3 regions of the Salinivibrio sp. IB643 genome follow, and region 3 is predicted to be linked to each of the others. Evidence: predicted binding sites of a transcription regulator. Region 3 holds the regulator's gene; each other region holds the start of a gene.
What was found. The regulator MetJ, encoded in region 3, represses methionine synthesis genes. The targets are predictions, from matches to a motif close to TTAGACNTNTANANGTCTAA.
Positions count from the first base shown of each region.

Region 1: the regulator MetJ is predicted to act here: its motif matches at 4,172-4,191, upstream of metH (methionine synthase).
Region 2: the regulator MetJ is predicted to act here: its motif matches at 4,058-4,077, upstream of BZG77_RS07930 (MetQ/NlpA family ABC transporter substrate-binding protein).

Region 1 is NZ_MUFF01000001.1:1,919-15,769, forward strand. It holds rRNA gene BZG77_RS00005 (23S ribosomal RNA) at 1-1,098, shown strand, start outside; tRNA gene BZG77_RS00010 (tRNA-Thr) at 1,337-1,412, shown strand; rRNA gene rrf (5S ribosomal RNA) at 1,420-1,535, shown strand; gene metA (homoserine O-acetyltransferase MetA) at 1,787-2,734, shown strand; gene BZG77_RS00025 (cation:proton antiporter) at 2,774-4,066, opposite strand; gene metH (methionine synthase) at 4,249-7,908, shown strand; gene lysC (lysine-sensitive aspartokinase 3) at 7,947-9,323, opposite strand; lysine riboswitch at 9,428-9,615, opposite strand; gene BZG77_RS00040 (pyridoxal-phosphate-dependent aminotransferase family protein) at 9,813-10,946, shown strand; gene BZG77_RS00045 (Wzy polymerase domain-containing protein) at 10,943-12,613, opposite strand; gene uvrA (excinuclease ABC subunit UvrA) at 12,613-13,851, opposite strand, start outside.
Region 2 is NZ_MUFF01000014.1:1,095-6,895, reverse strand. It holds gene mlc (sugar metabolism global transcriptional regulator Mlc) at 1-368, shown strand, start outside; gene sstT (serine/threonine transporter SstT) at 459-1,676, opposite strand; gene BZG77_RS07945 (ChrR family anti-sigma-E factor) at 1,983-2,687, opposite strand; gene BZG77_RS07940 (sigma-70 family RNA polymerase sigma factor) at 2,684-3,253, opposite strand; gene BZG77_RS07935 (LON peptidase substrate-binding domain-containing protein) at 3,380-3,949, opposite strand; gene BZG77_RS07930 (MetQ/NlpA family ABC transporter substrate-binding protein) at 4,104-4,901, shown strand; gene BZG77_RS07925 (multidrug effflux MFS transporter) at 5,067-5,801, shown strand, end outside.
Region 3 is NZ_MUFF01000007.1:153,471-167,321, forward strand. It holds gene glpX (class II fructose-bisphosphatase) at 1-48, opposite strand, end outside; gene zapB (cell division protein ZapB) at 337-579, shown strand; gene rraA (ribonuclease E activity regulator RraA) at 630-1,151, opposite strand; gene BZG77_RS05730 (1,4-dihydroxy-2-naphthoate polyprenyltransferase) at 1,271-2,176, opposite strand; gene hslU (HslU--HslV peptidase ATPase subunit) at 2,340-3,671, opposite strand; gene hslV (ATP-dependent protease subunit HslV) at 3,674-4,210, opposite strand; gene BZG77_RS05745 (SPOR domain-containing protein) at 4,317-4,865, opposite strand; gene cytR (DNA-binding transcriptional regulator CytR) at 4,937-5,965, opposite strand; gene priA (primosomal protein N') at 6,117-8,315, opposite strand; gene rpmE (50S ribosomal protein L31) at 8,536-8,751, shown strand; gene BZG77_RS05765 (malic enzyme-like NAD(P)-binding protein) at 9,007-10,251, shown strand; gene metJ (met regulon transcriptional regulator MetJ) at 10,335-10,652, opposite strand; gene metB (cystathionine gamma-synthase) at 10,839-11,999, shown strand; gene BZG77_RS05780 (bifunctional aspartate kinase/homoserine dehydrogenase II) at 12,075-13,851, shown strand, end outside.

The DNA of each region.
Region 1 (13,851 bases), on a different contig from region 3:
GAAAGATGACGTATACGGTGTGACGCCTGCCCGGTGCCGGAAGGTTAATTGATGTGGTTATCGCAAGAGAAGCCATTGATCGAAGCCCCGGTAAACGGCGGCCGTAACTATAACGGTCCTAAGGTAGCGAAATTCCTTGTCGGGTAAGTTCCGACCTGCACGAATGGCGTAATGATGGCCACGCTGTCTCCACCCGAGACTCAGTGAAATTGAAATCGCAGTGAAGATGCTGTGTACCCGCGGCTAGACGGAAAGACCCCGTGAACCTTTACTACAGCTTGGCACTGAACATTGAGCCTACATGTGTAGGATAGGTGGGAGGCTTTGAAACGGCGACGCCAGTTGTCGTGGAGCCATCCTTGAAATACCACCCTTGTATGTTTGATGTTCTAACTTAGCCCCCTAATCGGGGGTGAGGACAGTGCCTGGTGGGTAGTTTGACTGGGGCGGTCTCCTCCCAAAGCGTAACGGAGGAGCACGAAGGTGGGCTAATCACGGTCGGACATCGTGAGGTTAGTGCAATGGCATAAGCCCGCTTAACTGCGAGAGTGACGGCTCGAGCAGGTACGAAAGTAGGTCATAGTGATCCGGTGGTTCTGAATGGAAGGGCCATCGCTCAACGGATAAAAGGTACTCCGGGGATAACAGGCTGATACCGCCCAAGAGTTCATATCGACGGCGGTGTTTGGCACCTCGATGTCGGCTCATCACATCCTGGGGCTGAAGTCGGTCCCAAGGGTATGGCTGTTCGCCATTTAAAGTGGTACGCGAGCTGGGTTTAGAACGTCGTGAGACAGTTCGGTCCCTATCTGCCGTGGGCGTTGGATGATTGAGGGGAGCTGCTCCTAGTACGAGAGGACCGGAGTGGACGAACCGCTGGTGTTCGGGTTGTGTCGCCAGACGCATTGCCCGGTAGCTAAGTTCGGCACAGATAAGCGCTGAAAGCATCTAAGCGCGAAGCTGGCCCCGAGATGAGTCATCCCTAGAGCTTCGAGCTCTCTAAAGGGTTGTCGTAGACTACGACGTTGATAGGCAGGGTGTGTAAGCGCTGTGAGGCGTTGAGCTAACCTGTACTAATTGCCCGTGCGGCTTAACCATACAACACCCAAGAGGTTTTGGGTTGGACTCGAAATAAGCCAGTTGATTGTGGCGAGAACGAAGAAGCAGCGCCGATGGTAGTGTGGGGTCTCCCCATGTGAGAGTAGGACATCGCCAGGCTCTCATTATCTAATTAGCGCTTAGTATTAGGCTTTAGTTAGAAAAAATTTAAGCATCAAAGCAATTAAGTGTAAGACTTTGATGACAAAACACCGAGTAAAACGTTGATAACGATTTTGCTGATATAGCTCAGTTGGTAGAGCGCACCCTTGGTAAGGGTGAGGTCGGCAGTTCAAATCTGCCTATCAGCACCAGAATTTTCTTGGCGGCCATAGCGTAACGGCACCACCTGAACCCATGCCGAACTCAGAAGTGAAACGTTGCTGCGCCGATGGTAGTGTGGGGTCTCCCCATGTGAGAGTAGGTCACTGCCAAGAGCTTATTTTAAGCCCTCCGCATTCGCGGAGGGCTTTTTCGTTTATAGTGTTTTTTAAAATACCTCATTCCTTTCTTATATCCCCGACTGCCCCATTGTTATCTCACCTTTTTGTTTGGTGTTGTTACCCTTTCACTATTCTTACTTATTCGGGTATCTCTGGGCGTTGATTATTGCTTGAGCTTCATGGGTCACTGGGGTATGTTATTAGATATCTGGACGTCTAAACATCTTAAATCTCAGGAGGCAGTGATGCCGATAAAAATTCCGGATCAGCTCCCCGCCACCAATATTTTGCGTCGAGAAAACATTTTCGTTATGTCGCAGACGCGTGCGGTGAGCCAAAACATTCGCCCATTGAAGGTGTTGTTACTCAACTTAATGCCCAAAAAAATTGAGACCGAGACGCAATTTATGCGCTTGCTCTCTAATAGCCCTTTACAGGTTGATGTCGAGCTTTTACGTATTGATAACCGACCCAGTAAAAACACGCCAACGGAACACTTAGACACCTTCTATCGCCAGTTTGAAGCCGTGCGTGAACGCAACTTTGATGGTCTTATCGTCACCGGGGCACCATTGGGCTTGGTGCAGTTTGAAGATGTGATTTACTGGGAGCATTTGCAAGATGTGATGAATTGGGCGCATCAGCATGTTACATCTACCCTTTACGTTTGCTGGGCGGCTCAAGCGGGTTTAAAGCTTCTTTACGATTTACCCAAAAAAACGCGCAAAGAGAAGTTATCTGGCGTCTATCAGCACCAGGTAAATGAAGCACTGGCTACGCATCCTTTATTGCGGGGGTTTGATGATAGCTTTCTCGCCCCTCACTCGCGGTACGCTGACTTTTCGCCAAGCTTTCTGGACGAACACACGGATCTCGATATTCTCGCCACCTCAGCACAAGCGGGCACTTACTTGGCGGCGACCAAGGATAAACGTAATGTGTTTGTGACAGGTCATCCCGAATATGACTCACATACGCTGCATCATGAATACCATCGCGATCTTGAAGAAGGGATGGAGCCTGTCGTCCCGATTAATTATTATCCTAATGATGATCCGTCTCAACCCCCCTATGTGAGTTGGCGGAGTCATGGGCACTTACTCTTTGCCAATTGGTTGAACTATTGTGTCTATCAGCTGACGCCGTTTAATCTGGCTGAATTTTCACAATCTAACTTTACGCTCGACGAATAGCAAAAAGGCGCCTATTGGCGCCTTGTTGAGAAAGAGTGTTTATACACGGGGATTGTCGATTTTCTCTTGAGCGGCATTGGCTTTATCAACCATTCCTGTCATGGTCGATCCTTGTACGAGAATAGAGAAAACCACCACCGCATAAGTCATGATTAAAATCAGTTCACGGACGTCGATATTCTTCTCAGGGACGACCATCACACCAGCCGGCACTGCCATGGCCATGGCAAGGGCTAAGCCACCTCTTAGGCCTCCCCAACTCAAAATACGAACGGCCCAAGGGTTGTATTGACGAAATCGATTGAAGCCGAAATAGCAGGCTTTCACACTGAGATAACGAGCGAACAGCACAACGGGTACAACTGCGGCCATAATGATCCAGTCTTCCTTATGGAAGCTAATCTGTAATAGGCTGACCCCGATCAACAAGAACAGTAAACTATTCAAAAACTCATCGATCAATTCCCAAAAATGGTCAAGATGATCCTCACTCTCTTTGGAGAAGCCAATAAAGCGAGTCCAGTTACCGATCATAATGCCAGATACCACCATCGCCAGTGGCCCGGAAACATGCAACATATCGGCGAGCACATACCCCGCGCTAGGAATAGCCAATGTCAGTAGCAGTTCCATGGAATGGTCATTGGTCGCGCAGATCAAACGGTGAAACAGGTAACCCAATATCAGACCGTATAAAATCCCACCGATAGCTTCTTGTAAGAACAATGCGATCGTACCACCGAGTGTCGGCTCGCTGTCGCCAAACGCCAAGGTAAAAAGCGTCACGAAAATAACAATCCCGACCCCGTCGTTAAACAGTGACTCTCCCTCGATTTGGGTGGTGATCCGCCTAGGTGCCTGTAGCCGCTTAACAATGGCTAACACCGCGATAGGATCGGTTGGAGAAATCAGCGCCCCAAACAATAAACAATAGATAAAATCAAAAGGAATGCCGATCAGTTGGAAGACGCCCCAAATACCGGCACCAACCAGCGAGACAGAGACCAACAGGCCGCCGAGAACGAGGGTGGTGATTTCCCATTTTTGATCAGAGAAATGGGGAAGCTTGACACCAATACCGCCCGCAAATAAAAGGAAACCGAGTACGCCTTTGAGTAAAAAGGCATCAAAGTGGATATCGGTCAATATTTGCTCTGCCATCGCCTTTAACGGAATGGCTTGGTATTGACCGGCGATCACGATCAAAAGAGAAAGGAGTAGAGAGCTTGCAGTGATCGCGATAGTCGTTTGTACTCGGCTGATTTTACTATTAATAAAGGCGATGAAGATGGCAGCAGCAGCCATGAAACTGAGGATTGCGTAGGTAGACATGCAGCTTCCTAGTACGACGAGGAATGAAAGAGTTACAAAATATTAATAGAAATTACGCTCAAAACGAACAGCTGAATTGAAATAGATCAAAATTAATCGATATTTATAGACGTCTAGATTTCCAAAATGGCTGTGGTAGGATAAAACTATCGCAATCAGGATGGTGATATCACGGGGTAAGAATGGATCGATTAACACAGCGTCTCTCTAAGTGTATTTTGGTGATCGATGGCGGTATGGGCACCATGATCCAAGGCTTAGGACTCGGCGAAGCCGATTACCGCGGCGCACGCTTTAAAGACTGGCATTGTGATGTGAAAGGTAACAATGACCTTTTGGTACTGACGCAGCCTGAAAAAATAGCAGCGTTACACAGCGACTATCTGGCCGCGGGCGCGGACATCATAGAAACCAATACGTTCAACGCGACCCAGATAGCCATGGCCGATTACGACATGCAGGCCATCAGTGCGGAGATAAATTTAGCTGCTGCGCGTCTTGCTCGCGACGTGGCTGACCACTGGACGGCGAAAACCCCAGAAAAACCACGCTTTGTTGCTGGGGTTCTCGGACCCACGAATCGCACTTGCTCTCTCTCTCCAGATGTGAACGATCCTGGCTTTCGCAATGTCACCTTTGATCAATTGGTTGAGGGGTATGCGGAGTCCACTGAGGCGTTGATGGATGGTGGTGTTGATCTCATCATGTTGGAAACCATCTTTGATACCTTGAACGCGAAAGCCTGTGCCTTTGCTGTTGAAAAAGTCTTTGATGCCCGAGGTGTGCGCTTACCCATTATGATCTCTGGCACCATCACCGATGCGTCTGGTCGTACGCTCTCTGGGCAAACCACCGCGGCGTTTTATCACTCTTTACGCCACGTCGAACCGCTTTCTTTTGGTTTGAACTGTGCGCTGGGGCCAGCCGAATTGCGTCAGTACGTCAAAGAGCTCAGTGAGATCTGCGAAGGATTTGTTTCGGTTCATCCCAATGCCGGTTTACCCAATGCGTTTGGCGAATACGATCTCTCGTCTGAAGACATGGCAAAACATATCGACGAATGGGCCGCTTCTGGCTTTATTAACTTGGTGGGTGGGTGCTGTGGTACCACGCCCGAGCATATTCAAGCGATCAGCGAAGTGGTGGCGAAACATGCCCCCCGTGCGCGCCCCTCTCAGTCTGTGGCATGTCGACTATCAGGGCTAGAACCGCTGACTATTAATGCTGAAAGCCTGTTCGTGAACGTGGGGGAGCGCACCAATGTCACTGGGTCGGCGCGTTTTAAGCGTTTAATCGTCGAAGAACAATACGACGAAGCGCTTGAGGTGGCGTTACAGCAAGTGGAAAACGGGGCGCAAATCATCGATATCAATATGGATGAGGGCATGTTGGATGCACAGCAAGCCATGGTACGTTTTCTCAATCTGTGTGCGGCTGAGCCCGATATTGCTCGGGTACCGGTGATGATTGACTCCTCAAAGTGGGAGATCATTGAAGCCGGACTGAAGTGTATCCAAGGTAAAGGGATTGTGAACTCAATTTCTCTTAAAGAGGGGGAAGCCGCGTTTATTCAACAAGCCCACTTAGTCCGTCGATACGGTGCCGCTGTGATTGTGATGGCGTTTGATGAGCAAGGCCAGGCTGATACACGTGAACGTAAAGTCGAGATTTGCACGCGCGCGTATCATCTGCTGGTTGATCAAGTCGGCTTCCCGCCGGAAGACATTATCTTTGATCCTAATATATTTGCGGTGGCCACCGGCATTGATGAGCATAATAACTACGCGGTCGACTTCATCAACGCGGTCGCAGATATCAAACAAACCCTGCCGCATGCCATGATTTCAGGTGGCGTGTCTAACGTGTCTTTTTCGTTTCGCGGAAACAACCCAGTGCGTGAGGCGATCCATGCGGTGTTTCTCTACCATTGCATTAAAAACGGTATGGACATGGGCATCGTCAATGCCGGCCAGTTAGCCATTTATGATGATTTGCCTGAATCGCTGCGTCTGGCGGTGGAAGATGTGGTGCTTAACAAAGACGATGGTGCCACGGAACGTTTACTGGCGTTGGCGGACAGCTACCGCGACCGCGGTGAAAACGAAGTGGCAGAAACCGCGGAGTGGCGCAGTTGGCCAGTGGATAAACGGCTTGAACATGCACTGGTTAAAGGCATTACCGAATTTATTGTTGAAGATACTGAGCTAGCTCGAGCGGCGGCGAGTAAACCCTTGGAAGTGATAGAAGGCCCACTGATGGCGGGCATGAATGTGGTGGGAGACTTATTTGGTGAAGGTAAGATGTTCCTGCCGCAAGTGGTAAAGTCGGCGCGGGTGATGAAACAAGCCGTGGCCTATCTTGAACCTTACATCAACGCTGAAAAGCAACAAGGGCAGACCAATGGCAAGATCTTACTTGCCACGGTAAAAGGCGACGTGCATGACATTGGCAAAAACATTGTCGGCGTAGTGCTGCAATGCAATAACTTCGAGATTATTGATCTCGGTGTGATGGTGCCGACCGATAAAATCCTGTCAGTGGCGCGCGAGGAGCAAGTCGACATTATTGGTTTGTCAGGCCTTATCACGCCGTCGTTGGATGAAATGGTGAATGTCGCCAAAGAAATGGAAAGACAAGGGTTTGATATTCCGCTATTGATTGGGGGGGCGACCACATCCAAAGCGCATACCGCGGTGAAAATAGAGCAGCACTACCAGGCTCCTGTGGTGTATGTGTCGAATGCGTCACGTGCCGTTGGCGTTTGTGCATCGCTATTATCGCCGGCTCAATATCCGGACTTTGTGGCGCGCTTACAAAAAGAGTATCTGTCAGTACGAGAGCAGCACCAACGCAAGACACCCCGCACTCCGCCTGTCACCCTGGACGCGGCAAGGGCAAACAAATGGCAAACCGATTGGGCCAATTACACGCCGCCCCAGCCGGCGAGGCCGGGCGTCCATGTTTACGATGATGTCTCGATAGCGACATTACGTCAGTATATCGATTGGACCCCTTTCTTTATGACCTGGTCCCTGAGCGGCAAATTCCCAGCGATTTTAGACCACGAGCTGGTGGGTGAAGAAGCACGCCGTTTGTATGAAGACGCTAATGCTTGGCTCGACCGGTTTGAGCACGAAGGATTGATCGCCGCAAAAGGGGTGTGTGGTGTCTTTCCTGCCAACAGCCTAGAGGACGATATCGAGGTGTATACTGACGCATCACGGCAAACGGTAGGCACGGTACTAAACCATTTACGTCAGCAAACCCAAAAGCCACGCGGCGCCAATTATTGCTTGTCGGACTTTATCGCGCCGAAAACCAGTGGTCAGCCTGATTGGATTGGTGCGTTTGCGGTGACAGGCGGCATTGGCGAGTATGCCTTGGCGGAAGGTTATAAAGTTGTAGGGGATGATTACAACGCGATCATGATCCAAGCGGTCGCCGATCGATTAGCAGAAGCCTTTGCAGAATACCTGCACCAGCAAATTCGGATCTCATTGTGGGGCTATGCGCCCAATGAGACGCTCGATAACGACGCCTTGATCCGGGAGCAATACCAAGGGATCCGGCCGGCTCCGGGTTATGCTGCCTGCCCTGAGCACAGCGAGAAAGGCAAAATTTGGCAGTTGCTCTCGGTAGAAGCGCATACGGGCATGACGCTCACCGAAAGCTATGCCATGTGGCCAGGCGCATCTGTGTCGGGGTGGTACTTCTCACATCCTGAATCACGCTACTTTGCGGTGGCGAAGATTCAAAATGATCAACGTGACAGTTATGCGGCGCGCAAAGGGTGGAGCAGCAAAGACGCGGAAAAATGGCTCGGGCCAAACTTAAACGCCTAATGAAAAAAGACCAGCACATCACATGTGCTGGCCTTTTTTTACTCAAATAAGTCAGCGTGTAATCGCTGTACGACATGGGTCGCGTCATGATCGTCGACCACCACACAGACATTGTGATTGCTGGCACCATAGCAAATCATGCGCAGTTTATATTGGGCTAGCGCACTAAATACCGGCGCTGTCGCGCCCGGTGTGTGATTCATCTCGTTACCGATCAGCGCAACAACCGCTAGATTCGCACAGATCTCTACCTGACATAACTGCGTGAGCGCGGCGATGGCAGCCTCCGGCAGCTGCGGTGCGTCACCCTGGGTATGGGTTTGATCCAGCGTCAGAGAGACACTGACCTCCGAGGTCGTGATTAAATCGACTGAGATTTCAAAGCGCGCCAAGATCTCAAACACCTTGGCCAAAAAACCACAAGCATGAAACATGTTTAAGCTGGTCAGTGTCACCATGGTCTGGTTGCGCCTGAGGGCTACGGCACGAAACAGCGGCGCTGAGTGTGCTTGCTCACGGATCCAGGTACCGCCTTGTTCGGGGGCTCTCGCCGCGCCGACAAATACCGGGATATGCTGGCGTACCGCGGGCACTAACGTCGATGGATGGAGGATCTTGGCACCAAAGGTAGCCATTTCCGAGGCTTCGCTAAAGCTAATTTCACTGATAGGACGAGCACGATCAGTCACCCGTGGATCGGTGGTATAAATCCCGGGGACATCGGTCCAGATGGCCAAGCTTTCTGCTCCGATCGCCTCGGCGAATAGCGCGGCACTGTAGTCACTGCCGCCGCGGCCTAAGGTAGTGGTGTGCCCGTTCGCATCAGCACCGATAAACCCTTGCGTGACCACTAAATGCGTTGCTAAGCGGGGGAGTAATTGGTTCTGGCACTGAATCTTGGTTTGTTGTCGATCCGGTTGGGCACAGCCGAAGTGACTATCGGTGCGCAATAACGCTCGCGCATCGGCCCTCACCGTGGCCATGCCTCGGCTATTGAGCAAGTGAGTAAAAATATAGGTTGAGATGAGCTCACCACAAGCGACTAACGCATCCGTTAACGCTGTACTGGGAGCAGATGCTGCGGTATTTGCATAGTCGGCAATCGTTTGGTGCCAGTCATCGACTGCTGTTTGCGTGTCCTGGCAAGCGGGAAGCGCGTTTAATATCGCTTGATGGATAGCGGTGATGGCAACCAGTTTGTCTTGACGTACTTGCGGGTCGTTGATCCCTTGTGCCAGTGCAACCAAGTGATTGGTGACGCCTGCGCACGCACTGATCACCACAAAGCGGGTATGTGGGTTTTGCTCGATCACATCAGCGCTTTGTTGCATGGCATCGATAGTGCCAACGCTCGTCCCGCCAAACTTAGCGACCGAAATCGGTGGTAATGGGTTCACGTCCTTTTCCCCTCTCATCATACAAATGGGTCTTAATCAATTCATTATGGGGAACATCAGAAGTCACATCGTGACCGCGGTAGGGACCGCAAAAAAGAAGGAAGAGCAAACGGCAGGCATGGACTGCCAGAAGCGCTCCACCTGTCTTCCTGTAGGGATGACAAGTGACAGCCTGAAGGATTCAGCCTCCTAGGCCGGCAGCGTTTCGCCCCCAAGCTTACGCCACCTCGGCATTGTCTCCCCTGATTATCATACCTTGGAGTGGGGCTCCGCATGATAACTGCCTGAGAAATGCACCTCTTCTGCATGTTCAGTCCCGGGTTGGTTACCCCATGAACAGCATTTACATTACGGGCGAGATGACAGGGTGTCAACTGCCTTTTGGTCACGATCAGTGCCTTGGCAAAATTGTCCAGCGATCACACAGTTCACGTGCCAGCCAATAGGGATATGGCGAAAAAATATGCTATAACGGTCATCTGTGTGTACCAACAACAAGGAAAGGTTATGGCACGTTCAATTTCCGAGATTCAATCTTTTCAGCCCGTGGCTCGCACGTTAATGGGCCCGGGCCCCTCTGATATTTATCCTGCAGTGCTACAGGCACTCAGCCGTCCGACTGTCGGACATCTTGACCCTTTGTTTATCGCGATGATGGATGAAGTCAAACAACTGCTTCAATATGCGTTTCAAACCGACAACCCTTTTACCCTGGCGATTTCGGCACCAGGCAGTGCCGGGATGGAAGCTTGCTTTGTCAACTTAGTTGAACCGGGTGAAAAAGTGATTGTCTGTCGCAATGGTGTGTTTGGCGATCGTATGCGGGAAAATGTCGAGCGTTGCGGCGCGACAGCAGTGATGGTCGACGATGCCTGGGGTGCGCCTGTTAGTCCAGAAAAAGTTGAGGCTGCGTTAAAAGCCCATCCGGATGCCAGCACGCTTGCGTTTGTCCATGCTGAAACCTCAACCGGCGCTTGTTCTGATGCGCAAACACTGGCGAGATTGGCGCGGGAGCACGGTTGCTTAACCATTGTCGACGCCGTGACTTCACTCGGTGGCGTGCCATTGAAAGTCGATGAGTGGCAGCTCGATGCCGTGTATTCCGGTAGCCAAAAATGTTTGTCATGTGTCCCTGGCTTATCGCCTGTCACCTTCTCACCGCGTGCTGTGGCTAAAATGCAATCGCGAACCCACAAGGTACAAAGTTGGTTTCTCGATCAAAGCCTGGTGCTTGGTTATTGGAGCGGAGAAGGGAAACGCAGCTATCACCATACCGCGCCGGTCAATAGTTTGTATGCCTTGCATGAGTCGTTATTGCGGCTCTATCAAGAAGGGCTTGAGCACGCATGGCAACGTCATCAAGACATGCATCAACACCTCAAAGCAGGGCTGGATGAGCTCGGTATCACTTTTGTGGTTGATCAGCCTTACCGTTTGCCGCAGCTTAACGCGGTCACTATTCCGGATGGCGTGGACGATGCGGCAGTACGTCAGCACCTGCTCACGACCTATAACCTCGAAATTGGTGCCGGCTTAGGCGATCTCGCCGGTAAAGCGTGGCGCATTGGCTTAATGGGCTACGGGGCACGGCATGAGAATGTGGCGCTGTGTCTGAAAGCGTTAGAAAACGCGTTACGTTAAGGCGTTAAGGTATCGGGCAAGGTATGGCGAGTGGTCCATACTTTGCTTGCTTGCGGGTATAAATAGCGCGCTTCTTGTTGAATATCGCGTGCGCGTTGGTGATCACCAATTTGTAACGCAACCTGATACGCATGCTGATAGCCCGAAAAGCGTGGGCGTTGCGCGACTTGACGTAGTAAATCATCCAAATGCTGGTGGCGTGCTACGTCAGATAAGTGCGCCAAATTCGCTTGAAAGTGACGGTCTTGTTGCGCGCGGTGCAGTTGTTGCTGCCACCATGGGTGTTGCTGATACAAGGTAAAACGCTGCGAACTTAATAAGGAATCACGCAGATAGCGATTGGCGAGGTAAACGGATGACAAGCTCAGTAAGGTGACGAGCACCAGCGCCATGATCACACTGCGGCTCGCGACACGCTGACTATAACGGTGTGAAAACACGGGATAACGACGATATCGACTGGTTAAGTTGTCTAACCAATACAACCAAATCAATAACAATACCCCGTTAAACCACTGTGTGCCACTGGCTGGATAAATCATCAGGCCGGTCAGTGGTGGCAATACTAAGGCGATCAATATTCTACGTGTCCCTGACGGTGCACGTAGAATACGAAGTGTTAGCGCGGCCAACACCACAAGATAGCCGCAGGCGACAACGAGCCCCCCTTCAAGGAGCCACAGGATTAAAGCACTGGGTAACGTCACCGGGCCGGAATGATTCGGTTGTGAGGCAGACAGTAATAGCAACGTTGACTGACCATTGCCCATGCCCACTCCAAAAAATGGCGTCATTTGCCATTGCTGCCACGCCAGCATCAGTGCGCGCTGATCGTCGGCGGTGAGCCAGTGCCAGTTGTCTTGACCACTGAGACCAAATACCGCCAAAAATGCCCCTGCCGAGATAGCGATCATCCACATACGATGCTGGCGTCGCGAGGCAAACCGGGCTAAATACACTTGTTGTAAGCCAATCGCACACAGGGCGAATAGCAACAGTAAGGGTTGCTCTTGCATCGCCAATATCGGAATCAACACAAGCGGTGTTAACGCGAGTAAGCCTTGGCTAACCGGGTGGCGATATCGACCACTGGGCTCTCTGGCCAAAATGTAGGCGGCGAGCGTGACTCCGGTTAACAATAAGGTGTGAGTCACGGCTGGAGGGAGGTGAGGGACCCATTGATCAAACATAAAGGGTGCCATGCCCGGCGGAGGCTGGTTCCCTAATACCGACAATACCGCTAACCAGGAGGCCAACAATAAGACGGCCAGTAGTTTTTGTCGTTGGGCGTGATTAAAAATAAACTGCTGTAGGGCTGAGAAAAAGCCAAAGCTTAGCGCTAAAACGATGAGCGCATAGCCACTATTGTGGCCCAGTGCCTGCGGATAAAAATAGGGCATCATCGCCAAGCCGGTCGCAAGTGCCAATGTGCCGGTCAGCCGAGTGGCTCGCCATGTGTGTTGACGGATAACCTCCAAACTGGCGAACCCAAGCGCAAATGCCAAGGTGAGTAATGATAGCGCCGCCGCCGGGTGACGTATGCCTACCAGCGGCAGAGCAACCGAGTAAAGAGGCAGACAAATCAGCCACAATACCGTTAAGGTCACCAAAAAGTGCACCGTCAACGGCTTGCGTATGACACGACTAGGCGGCAGCACTAACGTCATTATCGCTCCAACATTGGCTTGAGGAAGTGGGCCGTGTGGCTGCCGATCACATCGACAATCGATTCCGGTGTGCCTTGGGCGATAATTTCACCCCCGCCATTGCCGCCCTCAGGCCCCAGATCGATGATCCAGTCGGCCGTCTTGATCACATCTAAATTATGTTCAATAACCACAATAGTATTCCCTTGCTCACGTAGGCGGTGGAGAACATTGAGCAGTTGTTGAATATCATGAAAGTGTAACCCTGTGGTTGGCTCATCAAGAATATATAAGGTTTTACCGGTATCGCGTTTGGACAGCTCTCGGGCTAACTTCACCCGTTGCGCTTCACCACCAGACAAGGTCGTCGCCGCTTGGCCTAGGCGCACATAGCTCAAGCCAACATCCATCAAGGTTTGCAGCTTACGCTTAATGGCTGGCACTGCATCAAAGAATTCACGCGCGTCTTCCACTGTCATTGCCAGGACTTCATCGATGGTTTTGCCTTTATAGCGTACTTCAAGTGTCTCGCGGTTGTAGCGTTTGCCCTTACACACATCACAAGGGACATACACATCCGGCAAAAAGTGCATTTCTACTTTGATGACCCCATCGCCTTGACAGGCCTCACAGCGGCCACCGCGTACGTTAAAACTAAAGCGACCCACCTTGTAGCCTCGTGCCCGTGCTTCTTGTGTGCCGGCAAACAGTTCACGAATCGGGGTAAAGATCCCAGTGTAAGTGGCGGGATTTGAGCGCGGCGTACGGCCAATGGGGCTTTGATCGATGTCGATAACCTTATCAAAGTGTCCTAGGCCATCAATCTCGGCATACGGCGCAGGATCCGCGGTCGTGGCACCGTTTAATTGCTGGTGGGCGACTTTAAAGAAGGTATCGTTGATGAGGGTTGATTTTCCAGATCCCGACACGCCCGTGACACAAGTGAGTAAGCCGACAGGTAAGTGCAGGTCCACATTTTTGAGGTTGTTTCCGGTTGCACCTTTGAGCGTCAACATCTTGTTGGGATCGCGCGGTATCCGTTGTGCTGGCACCGCAATCGCTTGTTTGCCAGAAAGATACTGCCCGGTAAGTGAATGCTCACTGGCAAGAATATCGTCAAGGCTGCCTTCTGCCACGATCTCGCCCCCGTGCGCGCCCGCGCCTGGGCCTATATCGATAATGTAATCCGCGGCACGAATAGCGTCTTCATCATGTTCAACCACCATCACGGTATTGCCCAGATCGCGCAAGTGCTCCAA
Region 2 (5,801 bases), on a different contig from region 3:
GGCATCCGAGTTGCTTGCACGACCAACCGCTCACGATAGAGGCTATATGCGATGCAGCGGTGTCAGGCGATGGTTTGGCCCACCAAGTGATCACCGAGCTGGGGCATCACTTGGGAACCGCTATAGCGATTGTGGTGAATTTATTTAACCCAGAAAAAATATTATTTGGTGGCGAATTCAATCGCGCTAAATCGGTCTTGTATCCTGCGATCATGGAATGTTTAAAAACGCAGACGATTCCGCTGTATAGCAAGTACCTAGTCTTGGAAGAAAGCTATTTCTATGCCCAAGCGACGATGCCTGGGGCGGCGATGGTAAAGCAGGCGATGTATGATGGCAATTTGCTGATGAAAGTGCTGGAGGGCTAATCGTTGCCTTGGTTGACAATTAAAAAGCGGTTAAAGAAAAAGCAGGTGTTGATGCACCTGCTTTTTTTTGATCTTGGCTAATGGCGTTGGTTAGCTGTTTTTACGCTCTTCACCCAAGCATGCCGCCGCGGTAAATACTACGTCGGTTGAGCTATTCAGGCCCGTTTCGGCAGAGTCTTGTAAAACACCGATAGTAAAGCCAATCCCAACCACTTGCATGGCAATCTCTTGTGGAATACCAAACAAATTACACGCGAGTGGGATCAACAATAGGGAGCCGCCAGCAACCCCCGACGCGCCGCACGCGGATACCGCGGCCACCACACTCAACAGCACAGCCGTGGCGATATCCACTTGGATACCGAGTGTATGAACAGCAGCCAGGGTTAATACGGTAATGGTGATCGCCGCGCCTCCCATATTGATGGTGGCACCGAGTGGGATAGAGACAGAATAAGTATCTTCATCCAAATCAAGGCGGCGGCATAGCTGCATATTCACTGGAATGTTGGCTGCAGAGCTACGGGTGAAGAAAGCGGTGAGACCGCTCTCACGCAGGCAGCGAAAAACAAGGGGATAGGGATTTTGACGCGTTTTGATATACACAATCAGCGGATTTACCACCAAGGCGATGGTTGCCATACTGCCGAGTAGCACCCCCAAAAGGTGTAAATACCCCATCAAAGCATCAAAGCCACTTTTCGCTAACGTGCTTGCTACTAAGCCAAAAATACCCAAAGGCGCAAACCGGATCACAAAGCGGACGATCATCGATACCCCCTCGGATACATCCGAGAAGACACGTTTGGTTTCGTTCGACGCATGATGAAGAGCAATACCTAAGCCAATCGCCCAAGCCAAAATACCAATATAGTTACCACTCATCAACGCGTTAACAGGGTTGTCAACGATATTGAAAAGTAGCGTACTTAATACCTGGCTAATGCCCTCTGGCGGCGTAATGCTAGCATCCGTCGCAGCAAACTCGAGGGTAGTCGGGAATAAAAAACTCATGGTCACCGCGGTCAATGAAGCCGCAAGGGTGCCGATAAGATAAAGCCCAATAATGGGGCGCATATTGGCTCGTTGGCCTTGTTTCTGGTTAGCAATGGACGCTGCCACTAAAACGAAAACCAAAATGGGTGCGACGGCCTTCAATGCGCTGACAAAAAGTTGTCCGAGCAATCCGGCTGTGCCAGCAAGCTCGGGGGATAGATAGGCTAAAACACCACCGGCAAGAATACCGATGAGTATTTGAAGTACCAGCGAGTTACCTCGACTGACACTGGCGAGTTGTGTTTGACTCATGTGACTCTCACTTCACTGTGTTTATTATCAATGGCTGTTAATGAATCGTTAGAAGTGACGAATTAAACCAGTTAAATTCACCCTATGTAAAGGGAAAATTGTTACTTTGAACTAGTTAGGTAGGACTGAAGTGGCGAGTTATGATTAATGAGAGGTTTATTTAGTGTAATTATTCTGTTATCGCTGCAGAATAAATGGTGATAATTCTAGGTCTAGTCGAGTAAATCCGTGGATTTAGGCGGCCATCTAGCATAAAAAAAGGCGACCATAGCGGTCGCCGAAGGATAACAACTAGCACAGAAATTTTTAGTAAATCGCATGTCCCACGGTATTGAGCAACTTACTCACGCCTTTTGTGAAGTAGAGAGGGGCATCTGCAATGGTATAGCAAAGGCAACCTTCTTTTGTGTATGGCGTATGATGGTGACGGCTATCGAGTAAAATAAAGTCACCTGGCACATACCGACCACTTTCATCTTCAAACGTACCGTCCAACAAAAGAGTTAACTCATAGCCCTTATGAGTGTGCGCAGGCACTGAACCGCCTTCATCTATATGAAGAAAACTGGCTCGCGTTGCCCCTTCGTCGAGATTAAGTCGCGCACGTTGGACTTTCCCAAAGAATGCCCAATTTGAATCGCCGAATCGTTGCAGCGCCCGGGGTAAGGCATATGTTTTTTCACCGACAGTAATTTGTGTTGCGCGCGCTTCAGGTTGTTCCGCGCCAGATTGCGTCAGCGCATCGGCATCGTTGGCAGTCACTTGTTCAAAAATGGCGGATAGCATTTCATCTTCAGCATTGTGATCCCACTCATTTACCATCAACGCGTCGTCGCAGACTGATTCTTGATCAAACACCACTGATGCAAACTTTTCTTCTGCAATAGCCACGTAAGCTTGACACTCCTGGCAAAGTTCAACATGGGCAGACAACGCAATCGCCATCGAAGTCGGCAATTTGCCAGCAGCAAAAGCATCCAGTAAATCGGTCGATGGGTGATACTTAATCATTGTTTTACCTCCAGGTGATTGCGAAGCTTTTCCAGACCTAAACGCAATCGGGACTTGACGGTGCCCAATGGCACATTTAATTGTTCTGACAACTCTTGATGAGTCAATTGCTTGAGATAAACCCCTCTAACCACCTGCTGCTGGACCGCGGGTAACTCATCAATAAAACTGAGAAGCTCTTGGTCCATCATGGACTGAGCACCGGAATCAGTTTCGTTGTCCTGTTGCCCTGACTCGAGAATGGGCCAAATATCATCGCTAAAATTGTCTTCGCGATTCGATTGCACCTTGCGAAGCATATCGAAGCTTAAGTTACGCATGATCGTGAATACCCAAGTCGTCGCCGCGCCTTTATCAGAGTTATACAAATGGGCTTTGCGCCATACCACTAGCATAGTTTCTTGTACTAACTCCATTGCTTGACCGTCAGCTCTTAAATGTTTTGAACCGTAAGCGCGTATCTTCGGGCCAAAAAATCGGAACAAATGCTCGAACGCTATGCGGTCGCTATCTTCTGCAACTTTTGCTAATAATTCAGACAACTCTTCCTTCGTCACGTCAGTCATGTTGGCACGCGTGTCCCGTCTGGAAATGGTGGTCTCAGTATACATGGTTTGTGGCGCAGTCATAGTTGAGTCCTATCTGTCGTAGCCGTCCATCTCGCTTGTAGTACGAGGCTTAAAATAATTGGATCACTCGACTTCTTGCTCGAGAAGCTGACTGATAAATTGCATCGCCTCTTCTGCCGATTCTTGCGCGATAAACCATTGTTTTTGCGCGCTAGAAAGCGGCAAAATTTCTAACCAGCGTTGGCAACTCCAGGTTAAGTCTTCGAAATACGGCGCCTCATACTGCTCAGCATGATCCGGGTGGGCAGCGAAGACATTTTTAAGTCCCGCGGCGATACGCATTTTTTCTTCATTTTCTTCCTGGTCAATAAACTCGTCATGTGGCCAGTCATTCAGTGCCTGTATCTCGCCCACCCAGAGCTTGTCGGCCTCTTGCTCTGTCGATTGAATTTTTACCCGTTGACGACCTGCAATGGTAATGCCTAATAAACCATCGGGTAGTGTTTCAAAATCGACAATGTCCACCAGTGTGCCATATCGATATAAACGTTTACCTTGCATCATCGCCAGCACGAATCCCTGTTGATTCGCCGAGCATTCACGGACCAAGCGCAAATAGCGAGGTTCAAAAATGCGCAGCTTAGCTCTGCCCCCGGGTAGTAAGAACAAGGGTAGAGGAAACAGCTTCGTCATATCTACGCCTCCTTATTGATTCAACATGCCTGCCACTACGCGACCAGGGTTGGATACGATCAAGACAGAGACTGCGTTAACACAATCAGGTTGACATCATTATAAGCTGTGGCATTCTGGACGTCTAAACATCTATTTTTCTAAGGGAATCAGAATGACGTTAAAGCGACCAGGATTTTGGATTGCGTCAGTGTTACTGGCGTTGGTTATCAGCGGCTGTTCAGATCAGCCAGAAACGATAAAGATTGGTGCGACTGTCGGTCCCCATGCGCAAGTCGTAGAAGCGGTTGCGAAACAGGCAAAAACAGAAGGAATTCATGTCGAAGTGGTGGAATTTTCGGATTACATCTCTCCGAATGCCGGTCTGGCAGATGGCAGTCTTGATTTAAATAGTTACCAACATCAGCCGTTTCTCGATAACTTTAATCAAAACCATGATAGTGAATTGGTCTCGATTGGGCGTTCCATCCTTATGCGGATGGGGATTTACTCAGACAAAGTACAGCGCGTGGACGATTTACCCCAAGGCGCACAAATTGCGATCCCTAACGATCCGACCAACGCCGGGCGCGCTTTGCTATTACTGCAAGACGCAGGGCTGATCACCTTGGCCGATAACGTTGGCTTTCAAGCGACGCTACAAGATGTTACCGCTAATCCCAAGCAGCTCGATTTTGTCGAAGTAGAAGCGGCACAATTGCCTCGCAGCCTACAAGATGTCGATGCTGCAGCAATTACCATGAACTATGTGATGTCATCAGGGCTTAATCCAAGTGATCAAGGTATTTTCTTAGAATCGAAAGACGCACCGCTCGCAGTGATGGTCGTGGCAGCGCGGGCAGAGGATAAAGATAATCCGACCTATCAGCGTTTGTTGGCGCTATTTCAATCAGAGGCAACACGTGCGTTTCTACAAAAAACCTTTGATGGCACGATCGAACCGGCTTTCTAGTTTTTAAAACCGGCCAGCGATAGCTGGCCATTGATGTACATTCTTAATCATTGTTTACCATTCAGGGAGTTATTGCGTTAACATGCCTCTCAGCTTGTGGTTTTAGCATTCGCTAGAGTCACAGTTTCCTCGCTCGCCTAACACACAGAACGCATAGGAATTGAGATGCAATCGGCTACTCGTCCATTTAATTGGTCGCCCGTATTGCTGGCATGCTTAACGGTCAGTATCGGGCAATTCAGCATGGGATTGGTTTTTCCATCATTACCTTGGATCGCTCGTGACTTCAATCTCAGCATGGACGATGTCCAACTGCTTATTTCCGCTTACCTGCTCGGGTTTGGCCCGTCACAATTTATCTATGGCCCCATTTCGGATGCACTCGGACGCCGCCGCGTGCTATTAGCCGGTGTCTTGCTTTCACTGGTTGGGTTAACCGTGATGGTGAGCTTTAGCGCCAGTTTTACCGGGTTGGTGATTGGCCGTTGTATTCAGGGGATGGGCACGGGGTGTTGTGCCGTCCTCTCGCGAGCCTTTACCCGTGACTCGTATTCGGGGGATCAGCTTCCTCAAGCCATGTCATACCTGATCATGGTCGCCTCATTTACGCCCATTGTGGCTCCTGTGATTGGTGGCTTTGTTAACCATAACTTAGGCTGGTTGGCGATCTTTATTTTATTGATGGTTTATACCAGCTTGGTGTGGTGCGTGCTCTTTTTCTTATTTAAAGAGAGTATGCATACGCGATCGCCATTACCTAAGATAAAAGTGATCCTTGGTCGTTATGGCGCACTGTTAAAAACGCCATACTTTCTTTATTTCGCCAGTATCAGCTGGTTGAACTTCACCTTGGTGATCACCACGGTGTCACTGATGCCATTTTTGATGCAAGAGCGCATC
Region 3 (13,851 bases):
GGCGCCTTCGGTGACGCGAGAAAAAGCCAATGCGAGATCACGTTTCATGAGTACTCCGGAATGTCAGCCACATTAAGACAGGCGTTAGCCTAATTTGCGCGCAGTTTACCAGAAATAGAAAACGTTTGCGTAACGAGTGTGGCGGTGATTTTTATCTTCGCAGTGCGATAGTTGGCGAAGTCGCTGCATTTTTGCGCACTTGTCCATGCATAGGTAGTGAGAATAGTGGCAGTCTGACACCACCTGAGTACAATAAAGTCGGGGTGCACACCTGTTGCACGGGTTACTGCCGGATAAGCAGTAACGGGATCAATCGTCAGAAATAAGGTGGCCTTGATGTCATTGGAAGTATTAGAACAACTCGAAGCTAAAGTACAAATGGCGGTGGATACGATTTCGCTGCTACAAATGGAAATCGAAGAGCTCAAAGAAAAGAACGGGTCGCTGGAGCAAGATGCAGTGGCTGAAAAAGAAAGCCGTGAGCAATTAGCGCAAGAAAACGCCAAGTTAAAAGAAGAGCAAGAAGCTTGGCAGAATCGTATCCGCAGCTTACTCGGTAAGATCGAGAGCGTTGAATAAACCAAAAACAGAGCCGATGGGCTCTGTTTTTTATCGGTCAACTGACGCCACTAATCCTCGTCGAGATCATCGTCTTCTTCGTCGACTTCGGTGATGCTGAGCGGATCCGGCGATAAGATGACGCCAGTGGTGTCCGCATAGACATGGTCATCCGGCAAAAAGGTGACGCCGCCAAAGTTCACGGGGATGTCGGTTTCACCGGTGCCTTGTTCATCAGCGCCCACAGGGATAGAGGCCAAGGCCTGGATACCTATGTCGATTTCATCGATAGTATCCACGTCGCGCACGCAGCCATAGACAATCATGCCAGCCCAGTCGTTATCTGCCGCGAGCTGTGCAATCTCGCCATCAATTAAGGCGCGACGTAACGAGCCACCGCCATCGATCAACATAATCCGCTGCTCGCCGTCTTGCTCGGCCATCTCGCGAATTAAGCCTGTATCTTCGAAGCATTTTACCGTGGTAATTTGGCCACCAAACGAGCTGCGGCCCCCATAAGAGCTAAACATTGGCTCCACGACATCCACTTGGTCGGGGTACATGTCGCATAGTTCCGAGGTATTGTATTCCATAGTCTAACTTCTTGTTGAGGCAGAAAAAGGCTGACAAGCTTGCGCTGCCAACATGGCAAGTCCAAGTATAACGGGGCAACAAGGGTTTGCAATGACAAAGCGGCTAATCTGTGTCTTTATTAGACTAACAGCATCCCAGTCATAAACAGCCCATTAGTCACTAAGGCGCAGCGCACCATGTTGCCCATCATTGGCCGAAGCGCGTTCGCATTCGCTGTTTGATACACTTCGCGTCCGTGGCGAACCAATAAGGGCACACTCGCCAAGAACAACCATCCCAGCCAAGCTTGTAAGGTCAACGCGGCAAATAATGAGTAACAAACAATCGCACCGGCAAGTAGGATGACATGGTACTGGCGGCCTCGCTCGGGACCCAAGCGCACGACCAGGGTGTGTTTGCCACAAGCACGATCATTATCAATGTCTCGTAAGTTGTTGATGTTGAGCACGCCGACAGCCAGCAATCCGCATGCTGTCGCAGGCAAGATCACTAGCGAGTCAATCTGTCCAACTTGCAAATAGTAGGTCCCGGCGACGCCTAACCAACCAAAAAACATCAGCACCGATAAATCACCTAGGCCTCGATAGCCGTAAGGTTTATTGCCGACGGTATAGGTGATCGAAGCGACGATGGCCATCAGGCCGAGCAATAAAAAGCTAATAATATCGGTGGGTTGCTGACAGGCAATCGCGATCAGTCCGCCGCCACTTAACACGGTGAGGGCAATATTGAAGGCCAGGGCGCGGCGCATGGTGGCGAGGCTCACTTTGCCCGATTGGATGGCACGCATCGGACCTAAACGGGTCATGTTGTCCGTGCCTTTTATCCCATCCCCGTAGTCATTAGCAAGATTAGAGAGGATTTGTAAGAATAAAGCGGTGATCAGCGCCATGACACTGATAGACCAAGAGAGGTTGCCTTGCGCTGCGGCGACCGCACTCCCTGATAAAATGGATGTCACGGCCAAAGGCAGCGTTTTGGGTCGCGCAGCATCAAGCCAAATAGCGAGCGTAGGGTGCAGCATAGCGATCCTCGAGACGAAAAAACGATGTCACTATTATTACGCAAGCAGCACAAGGAGTAACGAGTTCGCGACCGAAATCCGGCTTCCTATTGCGCCAGCTCAAGTTTTGATGCAAAAAAGGGCAGCGTTTGCTGCCCTAAGTTCGATAGTTGACGTGTCGTGACTACAGGATAAACCGACTTAAGTCTTCGTCATCCACCAGCTCTTCGAGGTGGCTACGGACGTATTCTGCGTCAACCACAACCTGTTGACCGGCGCGTTCACTGGCTTCGTATGAGACATCTTCCATCAGTCGTTCCATCAAGGTATGCAGACGACGCGCACCGATGTTTTCGGTTTTCTCATTGACTCGCCACGCCGCTGAAGCCAGCTCATCAATACCGCTTGGCTCAAAGCTCAAGTCAATCTCCTCGGTTTTGAGTAGTGCCGAGTATTGCTGGGTCAGTGAGGCGTTCGGCTCGGTAAGAATCCGTTTGAAGTCATTAGTTGACAATGCTTCTAGCTCGACACGGATCGGGAGACGGCCTTGTAGTTCGGGGATCAAATCTGACGGACGTGAGACCTGAAATGCACCAGAGGCAATAAACAGGATATGATCGGTTTTGATCATGCCATGCTTGGTTGAGACCGTGCTGCCTTCAACTAACGGTAAGAGATCACGCTGTACCCCTTCACGTGATACATCGCCACCACTGGTGTTACCCGACTTACAAATCTTATCGATTTCATCCACGAACACGATGCCATTGTTTTCCACCATGTGGATGGCTTGCTCTTTGATTTCTTCTTGATTGACCAGCTTAGCCGCTTCTTCTTCGGTCAGCGCCTTCATTGCGTCTTTGATTTTCATCTTACGCTTTTTAGTGCTGTTGCCGGCAAGGTTTTGGAACATGCCTTGCAGCTGATTGGTCATTTCTTCCATGCCCGGTGGTGACATGATTTCTACGCCCATTTGCGGCGCCGCAACATTGACTTCCACTTCTTTGTCGTCAAGTTTACCTTCGCGTAATTTTTTACGGAAACTTTGGCGTGTTGACGAATCTTCTTGGGTCGTTTCGTTTTGGCCCCATGCATCACGCGCTGGTGGCAGCAAGATGTCGAGGATACGATCTTCCGCTTGTTCTTCGGCGCGGAATTTGACTTTTTCCATCGCCTGCTGCTGGGTCAGATTCATCGCCACATCCGCAAGATCACGAATAATGGTCTCGACTTCTTTACCCACATAGCCGACTTCGGTGAATTTGGTCGCTTCTACCTTGATAAAAGGCGCATTCGCTAATCGCGCAAGACGACGTGCAATTTCGGTTTTACCGACACCGGTGGGGCCAATCATCAAGATGTTTTTCGGAGTCACTTCCGCACGCAAGTCTTCTGGCAGTTGCATACGGCGCCAGCGGTTTCGCAGTGCGATCGCCACCGCACGTTTGGCATTGTCTTGACCAATAATATGGCGGTCAAGTTCGTGCACGATTTCGCGTGGAGTCATTTCAGACATCACTAATCCTGTTTATTACTCTCGAGTTCTTCAACCGTGTGTTGTTGGTTTGTAAACACACATATATCACCGGCGATGGTTAGCGCTTTCTCTGCAATCTCGCGGGCGTCTAACTCGGTGTTTTCTAACATGGCAACGGCGGCGGCTTGCGCATAGTTACCGCCTGAGCCAATAGCAATCAGATCGCGCTCGGGCTCAACCACATCACCATTACCGGTAATGATTAAGGAAGCGGTTTCATCCGCGACAGCCAGTAGGGCTTCAAGGCGACGCAGCGCGCGATCGGTTCGCCATTCTTTGGCAAGTTCAACGGCTGCTTTGGTTAGGTGCCCTTGGTGGAGCTCAAGCTTACGCTCAAAGCGCTCAAATAAGGTAAAGGCATCTGCGGTACCGCCAGCAAAACCAGCGAGCACTTGGCCGTTATACAAGCGACGAACTTTTCGTGCATTACCTTTCATGACGGTATTGCCGAGCGATACTTGACCATCGCCAGCAATAACCACTTTACCTTCGCGACGGACGGAGACGATTGTAGTCACGGGAACCTCTTTGTTTGTGTCTGGTGCACCAGATGGGTGATTAATCTAGATGGTTGGGTTTTGACGCTGACTTTTCAAGGGGAGAGCGCAATACTTTCCCCGTTCGCTATTCCCAATACCAAATAGCACAAGGTTCGACACCGGCGCGACGCAGCATATTGCGATCTTTCTCTGCTTGGCGCTTGCGCGGGTAAGGGCCAAGCACCACACGATACCAAGTGCCTTTCTCACCAGGGCTTACCTTGATTTGGCTTTCTAGCCCTTGAAACGCAATGATCGCTTTACGCTCATTAGCCTGCCCTTGGCTACGGTAAGCACCGCATTGCATGAGGTAAGGACGGGTCGATTGTGGCAGCGCTTTTGCTTTCACTTCTACTTCCTTGCCTTCCAGCTCTTCGATATAGCTCCATTTTTCTTTGGGCTTTTTCGGTAGACTTTCTACCTGGCTTTGCGTGGCCGGTTGCGTGTGAGACACGGGGGGTGTCGATGTATCGGTTTTGCTCAACCAATACAGGCCATAAGCAAACGCACCCACTAAGACGACAGCAAGCAGTGCCCATTTAAATGGGAACCCAGCCTGCGTCTTGGTCGGTTGGCGGCGAGTATTTTTTTTACGCGGCGCTTTGCCACGTTTAACGTAATCACGAGTTGCCACAGCAAATAATCAAATTAAGAAGCCAGTAAAGGGCTCATATTACTGGCTTGAGCCCGTGCTGACTAGTCTTACTACCGAGACGGAGGGGCGACACTCTCACGGATCACCAGCTTGGCGTCCAAAAGGCGGGAGCCGGGGTTCACTTCTTGTCCTTGTAACGTGTTTAGCAGCATCAACATGGCTTGGCGGCCAATGTCATAGCGAGGCTGCGAAACGGTCGTGAGTGGTGGATCGCAATACTCGGCGAATTGGATATCATCAAAGCCAACAATGGAGATATCTTGCGGAACTCGCATGCCTAAACGTTTCGCTTGTTGCATCGCGCCGACGGCCATGACATCGCAGTGACAGAATACCGCAGTGGGTGGCTCAGGCAGTGAGAGCAAGTTGGTGATGGCACGCGCTCCGGAGGCAAAACTAAAGTCACCGACGACGCTATACGCTGGATTGATGGTGATCCCCGCTCGATGTAACGCTTGCTGATACCCTTGTGAGCGGAACTGCGTTAATGCTGTCTCCGGCACGCCGGTAATGTTAGCAATCCGAGTATGGCCGACTTGGGTGAGATAATTAACCGCTTCAAAGGCAGCGGTAAGGTTATCGATATGAACCGTCGGTAATTCCAGATCGGGCGCATATTCACAGGCCATGACCAGTGGCGGTAAGTTTTTTTGCTCAGGCTTGCTGACATCAAAAGGGACGTCGGAGCCAAGCAACAGCATGCCATCCGCTTGTTTAGTAAACACCAGATTGACGAATGAATTTTCACGGTGGTGTTGCTGGGCACTGTCACCCAGTAGAACCAGGTAGCCATGCTCCATGGCGGCTTCTTCAATACCGCGAATAATCTCACTGAAGTAGGGATCACAAATGTCCGGTACAATAGCGACGATAGTTTTTGATTCATTGCGACGCAAGTTACGCGCAAGTGAATTAGGGGAATAACCAGCTTCAACCACAGCATGTTCAACTTTTTTACGCGTGCTGGCTGACACCTTCTCTGGGTTCATCAGCGCGCGCGATACCGTTGCTGTGGATACACAGGCAATGTGGGCAACGTCCTTCATTGTCGCCATAATGACAGTCCTCTTGTTATCTATATTGTGAGATCAAACAGTTATTAGCTCATCTGACCTGTTTTCTTAGCCAATTGCGGCCCTATTTTACCTATGCTTGTCCAATTTAAATACGGACAAGCTAACACTTATTGCAATGAAAGTGTGATCTGTGTCGACTTACAGCAAGGGAGTATTAAGAAAGGTCTTGCGGCTCGACATCTAAAGACCAACGTACTTTGCGAGAAAGGGGTAATTGATGGATTGCAGGAAGAGCCACCGTTAGCCACTGCTGCATCACTTTTCGACTTGGGGCCTGGATTAATAATTGCCAGCGATAACGGCCCGCGCGTTTGGCCATCGCTGCGGGCATAGGGCCCATGATATGGCTTTCATCGTGTTGAATGGGGGAGGCAGCGAGCGTTTGACGTACTTGTTGTAAAAACTGCTGCACACTGTTTTCTTCATGGCCTTCGGCGCGAAATAAACTTAAGAACGTATAGGGCGGAAGCCAAGCTTGGCGGCGTTCAGTGAGCGCCGACTCTGCAAAGGCTTGATAGCCTTTGTGCACCAGCGATTGGATCAGGCTGTGCTCGGGATGGTGCGTTTGTAATAGCACCGTCCCTGGCTTGCTGGCGCGACCGGCGCGGCCGGCAACTTGCACCATCAGTTGCGCCAACCGTTCAGGCGCGCGAAAGTCATTACTAAACAAGGCACCGTCGACATCAACTAACGCCACTAGGGTGACATTGGGAAAATGATGGCCCTTAGCGAGCATTTGTGTGCCCAGTAGGATCTGATATTCGCCCTTTTCTATGCCATTAAGGTAGGTTTCCAAGCTGCCCTTACGGCGAGTATTGTCGCGATCAATACGCACGGTTTTATACTCAGGAAAGAGCTCGCCCAACTGGCTTTCAAGCTGCTCGGTGCCCACGCCGACACTGATTAACTGGGTGGAGCCACAATCGTGGCACTGGTGCGGAACGGGTTTTTGGTGGCCACAATGATGACAACGCAATTCTTGCTGTTGCTGGTGAAGGGTGTAGTAAGCATCACAACGTTGACAATTCGCGAGCCAGCCACACTCGTGGCACATCATGGCGGGCGCATAGCCACGGCGATTTAAAAACAACATGACCTGATTGCCTTGTTGTAGGTGCTGGCGCATTTCGGCGATCAACGGCGCGGATAATCCAGCGTCGAGGTAATGGCCCTTAATATCGAGTATTCCCTGACGTGCGGTCACCGCATTACCTGGACGCTGAGTCAGCTTGAGGTACTGATATTTACCGGTTTTTGCGTTATGCAAGCTTTCCAAAGAGGGGGTGGCAGAACCGAGTATCACCGGTACTTTTTCTTCATGACCACGCATAACCGCTAAGTCTCGGGCATGATAACGAAAGCTATCTTGCTGTTTATACGAGGGGTCATGCTCTTCGTCAATAATGATGATGCCTAAATTAGCCATCGGCGTGAACAGGGCAGACCGTGTACCAATGACGATTGCTGCTTGATTCTCGCGCGCGGCCAACCAGGCTTTTAGTCGATCGTTATCATTTAAGCCTGAATGCATCACGGTTACCGGGACATGAAAGCGGCGCTCAAACCGGCGAATGGTTTGTGGGGTGAGGCCAATTTCTGGTACCAAAATCAAGGCTTGTTCACCGCGAGCAAGCACAGGTTCGAGCACGTTTAGGTAGACCTCTGTCTTCCCTGAACCGGTGATCCCCTCGAGTAAAGCACAAGCAAAGCCGTCATTGGCATTGATGGTGGCAACCGCCATCGCCTGTTCATGGTTGAGTGCCGGTTTGTCTTCGGTGACGGCAAAATGCGGTTGCCAGGCTTGAGCGTTTAGCGGTGGTGTGTAGGGAGCTATCCAACCTTTTTCGGCCAGGGTTTTTAGCACCGGTGCGCCGATGTCTTGTTCGATCAAATCGGCATGGGTGGCAGGGCCGTGTGTGAGCAACTGCAACACCCGAGCTTGTTTAGGGGCACGGCTCAGGCCCGAGAGGGGTTGGTTTTGTCCTGACTCGGTAATTTGCCACCATTTTTGCTGTTGTAATGCCGCAGGGCGTCCTTTTCGAAGCAGGGTTGGCATCACGGCGCCCATCGCATCCCCTAGCGGATGATGATAAAAGCGGCTTGCCCAGTGGAGTAAATGATAGACGCCGGGCGTCCAAACCGGTTGGGTATCCAATACGGCATCGAGCACCTTGAGTTGGCTCGCGTCCACACTGGCGGTTGCGGATAAGCCGGTGACAATGCCAACTTTGTGCTGGCGGCCAAAGGGCACTTTTACCCGCCCACCGATGATGGGGTGTTGATTCTCACCGATTCGGTAATCAAAAGTTTTCGCCAACGGGACCGGTAGGGCCACCTGAGCAAACTGTTCCATCACAACATCTTATTGACCAGAAGGGGGCTCAGTGTAACGGTTCGCCCTCGGTTGGCAAAGCCTTGTTGTACGGTGACGCGGCGTGGTGATTGCACAAAAAAGTTGCGAAACCGAGGGGGCTTGATTAGAATTGCGCGCCTTAGAAAATATTTGTTAACGACGTGTGGTGCCCGGCTTAGGATCGGGAGAGCGACACGGCCTTTAAAATGAGGTTATCCCTATGAAAGCTGGTATCCATCCAGAGTACAAAGCCGTCACAGCAAAATGCTCTTGCGGTAACGAATTTGCGTTCAGCACAACCCTAGGTAAAAACATCAACCTAGACGTGTGTGACAAATGTCACCCATTCTATACCGGTAAGCAGCGTATCCTTGATGCTGGTGGCCGTGTTGATCGCTTTAAGAAACGTTTCGGTGCCCTTAGCAGCAAAAAATAAGCAGCTATTGACCGAATATAGAGAAGGGACGCATCAGCGTCCCTTTTTTTGATCGTATCGTCCTAGTATTCGGACAACAGGTCCGAGCATCATCGCGAATACGGCGTTAGTACTGGTGGACGTTTCCCCGCTGCGTTACCATCTTTACCCTTATACAAACCTTTCCTGTGTGGTTTGTAGAGTGTCTGGCTAATATCGGTCATCCTTCCCTGCCGATATTGGTTATCCCTTCACGATAATAACTAGGAAAACGACATGTCGGACGATAAACGCCAGCAAGCGCTGGATTATCATGCATACCCTACACCCGGAAAAATCTCTATCGAACTCAGTAAGCCTGCTGATTCAGCGGCGGATCTTGCTCTCGCCTACAGCCCAGGCGTTGCTGAACCTGTGCGTGAAATAGCCCAAGATGCGGATGCCGTATATCGTTATACCGGTAAAGGCAATATGGTCGCAGTGATCTCAAACGGCACCGCGATTTTGGGGTTAGGGAATTTAGGGCCGATGGCGTCAAAGCCTGTCATGGAAGGCAAAGCGTTATTGTTCAAGCGTTTTGCCGGCTTGGACTCGATCGACATTGAAGTTAAACACCGCACCATCGATGAGTTTGTTGATACCGTAGCCAATATTGCTGACACCTTTGGCGGTATCAACCTTGAAGATATCAAAGCCCCAGATTGTTTTGAGATCGAAAAGCAGCTGATTGAACGCTGTGAAGTGCCTGTCTTCCATGATGATCAACATGGTACCGCGATTGTCACTGCTGCGGGGATGCTTAACGCGCTCGAGTTGCAAGGCAAAGATATTGGTGAAGCCACCATCGTGTGTCTCGGTGCGGGTGCTGCTGCGGTGGCCTGTATGGAGCTATTGATTAAATGTGGCGCCCAGCGCGAAAAGATTTACATGCTGGATCGCAAAGGGGTAATTCACACCCGTCGTGATGACATTAACAAGTATAAGCAGTTGTTTGCCAATAACACGGATAAGCGTACCCTCGAAGATGTGATTGAAGGTGCGGATCTCTTTGTTGGCGTATCAGGCCCGGATTTGCTCTCGCCTGAGGCATTAAAACTGATGGCGGATAAGCCTGTCGTGTTTGCCTGCTCAAACCCAGATCCTGAAATTAATCCAGAGGTTGCGCACCAAGTCCGGGATGATCTGATCATCGGAACGGGGCGTTCGGATTACCCGAATCAGGTGAATAACGTCTTGTGTTTCCCGTTTATTTTCCGGGGAGCATTAGATGTGCGTGCCAGTGAAATTAATGATGCGATGAAGTTGGCCGCCGTTGAGGCGATTCGTGGTTTGGCGAAAGAGCCTGTACCACAATCTGTCTTGGATGCCGCGGGCTTGTCTTCACTCAGTTTTGGCCCGGATTACATCATTCCCAAGCCGATGGATGCCCGTTTACTGCCCAAGGTAGCACGTGCCGTGGCGCTTGCGGCCGTCGAAACCGGCGTAGCCCGTATTGAGATGCCAGACAACTATATGTTGTAAAGAAAACATGCTGTAAAGAAAACATGTTGTAATTAGAAAACAGTGCCTTACCATAAAAAAACCGCCGATGGCGGTTTTTTTGTTTAGTATTCACTGTCGTCAAACTCAATACCCAACTCTTCCATGATCCGACGTGCCTCGGCAGGAATGCTATCGGGTTTATCCTTACGGATGTCGTCATCGGTTGGCAGAGGCTGCCCGGTATAGGCATGTAAAAATGCCTCACACAATAACTCACTGTTGGTCGCATGACGCAGGTTATGAACCTGACGGCGAGTGCGCTCATCAGTAAGAATTTTTAATACTTTAAGTGGGATAGAGACGGTGATCTTCTTTACCTGCTCTTTCTTTTTACCATGTTCGGCATACGGATTAATGTAATCGCCGTTCCACTGCGCCATGTCTCACCTATCTTGATTATGGAATACCCAGAATGATGCTGCGGAGATTTTAGCTATATTAACCGCCACATGCAAAGGTGTTTAGACGTCTAGAAGTGTTGACGTCCTAAAAGTACAGAGGTAAGGTAGTATGATGACGACTGGATCACGTAAATCGTGCCAGCGCAACAAGAGCAAGGATGAACCATGACAGGTAAAAAAACCGACACCATTGCCGTTCGAACAGGAATTGGCACTGACACGCAACATCATGCGGTTGTGCCGCCTTTGTATTTATCAACCAACTATCGTTTTCCTGCTTTTGGCGACGTTCCCACTTATGATTATGCCCGTGGGGGCAATCCAACTCGAGCTCAGTTAGAGCAAGCGTTAACGGAACTGGAAGGCGGAGCCGGTGCCGTGGTGACCAACTGTGGGATGGCAGCCATTAACTTGGTGTTGTCTTTACTGGATGCAGGGGATCACATTGTTGCACCGCACGATTGTTATGGTGGTACCTATCGCTTGTTAGAGTCACGCGCCAAGCAAGGGATTTGGCAGGTCAGTTTTGTCGATCAATCTGATCACCAGGCGTTAACCGCTGCGCTGGCAAAACAGCCGAAACTGGTGTTAGTTGAAACACCCTCTAATCCGCTATTGCGTGTGGTCGATATTGCTAAAATCTGCCAACAGGCCCACCAAGTGGGGGCATGGGTGGTGGTCGATAACACCTTTTTATCGCCAGCACTCCAACAGCCTTTTTCACTGGGTGCGGACATCATCGTGCATTCCACTACTAAATTTATTAATGGTCACTCTGATATTGTCGGTGGCGCTGTAGTGGCGAAGACGCCTGAATTGGCTGCAAAATTAGCGTGGTGGGGCAACTGCTTGGGCGCGACAGGTAACGCCTTTGACAGTTATATGACATTGCGAGGGTTGCGTACCTTGGGCGCTCGGGTTAAACAACATCAGCAAAATACGCAAGCGGTATTAACCTATTTGCAAACAGTCCCTGCGGTGCGGCAACTCTACTATCCCGGTTTGGCGACACATCCAGGCCATGACATTGCCGCCCGTCAGCAGTTTGGATTTGGTAGTATGCTCAGCCTCGAGCTGGACACGGACTCCGCTGGGATCGCACGTTTTATTGAAGGCTTATCCTTATTTGCGCTTGCCGAGTCGCTGGGCGGGGTAGAAAGTCTGGTCACGCATCCAGGGTCAATGACCCATCGTGCGATGAGTGATGACGCGCAAGCCGAGGCTGGCATTACCCCGACGTTGCTGCGTTTTTCTATTGGACTAGAAGACGCAGAAGACTTAGTGGCCGATTTGGCGCATGCCTTCGCCCATTTAGCTAACCAGTAAAACCGATTGCTATAGGTGTTGCTGTCATAGCACGCCGCTTTATTGATATTTATTGAGACCAAGAGAGACCTCGCCATGCACGCGCAACCGATGGACACCGCCCCCGAATCACAACGCCAATTGCATAAATTTGGTGGCAGCAGTTTAGCGAGCCCAGATTGTTATCGCCGTGTGGTCGATGTGCTGACGGGGCATGCAAAGGCGCACGACTTAATTGTGGTCTCTGCGGCGGGGAAAACGACCAATCAGCTCATTGCTTGGCTCGCTCAACTGGGCAAAGATGGCCGGTTGGCGCATGAGACCTTGCAAGGCGTCCGTGCCTTTCAGCAAGACTTGATTGAAAATCTGATCAACGGTGATCACAAACAACAGTTGGTTGATGCCTTATCTGCTGACATCGCGACGATCGCGTCGCTCGGGGAGACAGCGCTGAGCGACAGCGTACAAGCCGATGTGCAAGGGTTCGGAGAGGTTTGGTCGGCGCGTTTATTAGCCGCGCTGCTTAATCAGCAGTGTCGTCAGGCGGTGATGTTGGACTCGCGCCACTGTTTACGCGCGGAACGTGCGGCTCAACCCGAGGTCGATCGCGGCGCATCATGGCCACTATTACGGCAGCAACTTTCTCAGCACACGCAATCTCACGTCGTGATTACGGGATTTATGGCGCAAAATCAAGCTGGGGAAACCGTGCTTTTGGGGCGTAACGGGTCAGATTATTCGGCCACGGTACTCGGTGCGTTAGCGGGGGTCCGCCGCGTGACTATATGGAGTGATGTTGCCGGTGTATACAGTGCGGATCCACGCCACGTCGAGAATGCTTGCTTGTTACCCTTAATCCGATTGGATGAAGCAGGCGAATTGGCACGCTTGGCGGCGCCCGTGCTTCATAGCCGTACTTTACAGCCAGTGGCGCAAAGTGCGACCGATCTGACCTTACGTTGTACCCAGGCCCCCGATAGTGGCTCGACCCATATAGAGCGTGTACTGGCTACCGGACGCGGGGCAAAAATCATTACATCTTTGGATGATGTGTGCCTATTGCAGTTTGATGTCGCCCGCGGGCAAGATTTTCAGGCAATTAAACAAGAGTTGAGCCGCATCCTCTCTCAGCTGAAAGTGCAACCACTGGCGACGGATTATCAAGATGATCAGTATCGTATCTTGCTGGCCTTTACGGCGGAGGTCGTGGCCTCGGTCATGGCCCAGATCCAGGATGCCGGGCTATCCGCGGAGTTGAAGCTGCGCGAAGGGTTTAACATGGTTGCTGCCGTCGGAGCCGGCGTGGTCAATAATCCCGTGCACTGTCATGGTTTTTATCAGCAGCTGAAGTCACAGCCTGTAGAGTTTATCAGTGAATCTGCATCTGGACTGAGCATGGTGGCGATTTTGCGTCAAGTGCATACGCCTGCCCTTGTGGCCAGCTTGCATGATGCGCTGTTCCAAGCCCAACGTCGCATTGGCTTGGTGTTGGTAGGGAAAGGAAACATTGGCGCGCGTTGGCTCAGCTTGTTTGCCGAGCAAAAATCGCACCTCGAAAAGCGTCATGGCAAGGAGGTGTCGCTGATTTCTGTGGTAGATAGTCGTAATCAATGGTTAGATTTTGCTGGCATCGATCCGATGCAGATCAGGGATGACTTTGATGACAATGGCACGCCATACTTTGATGATGAATGGTTAACACGCTTATTGAATCATCCTTATGATGATGTGGTGATTTTGGATGTCACTGCCAATACCTCACTGGCAGCTCTCTATCCGCGTCTCGCCGAGCATGGTTTTCATTTAATCTCCGCCAACAAAGAAGCCGGCGCGGCACCGGCCGAACAATACCATGCGATTCAACATGCGTTTG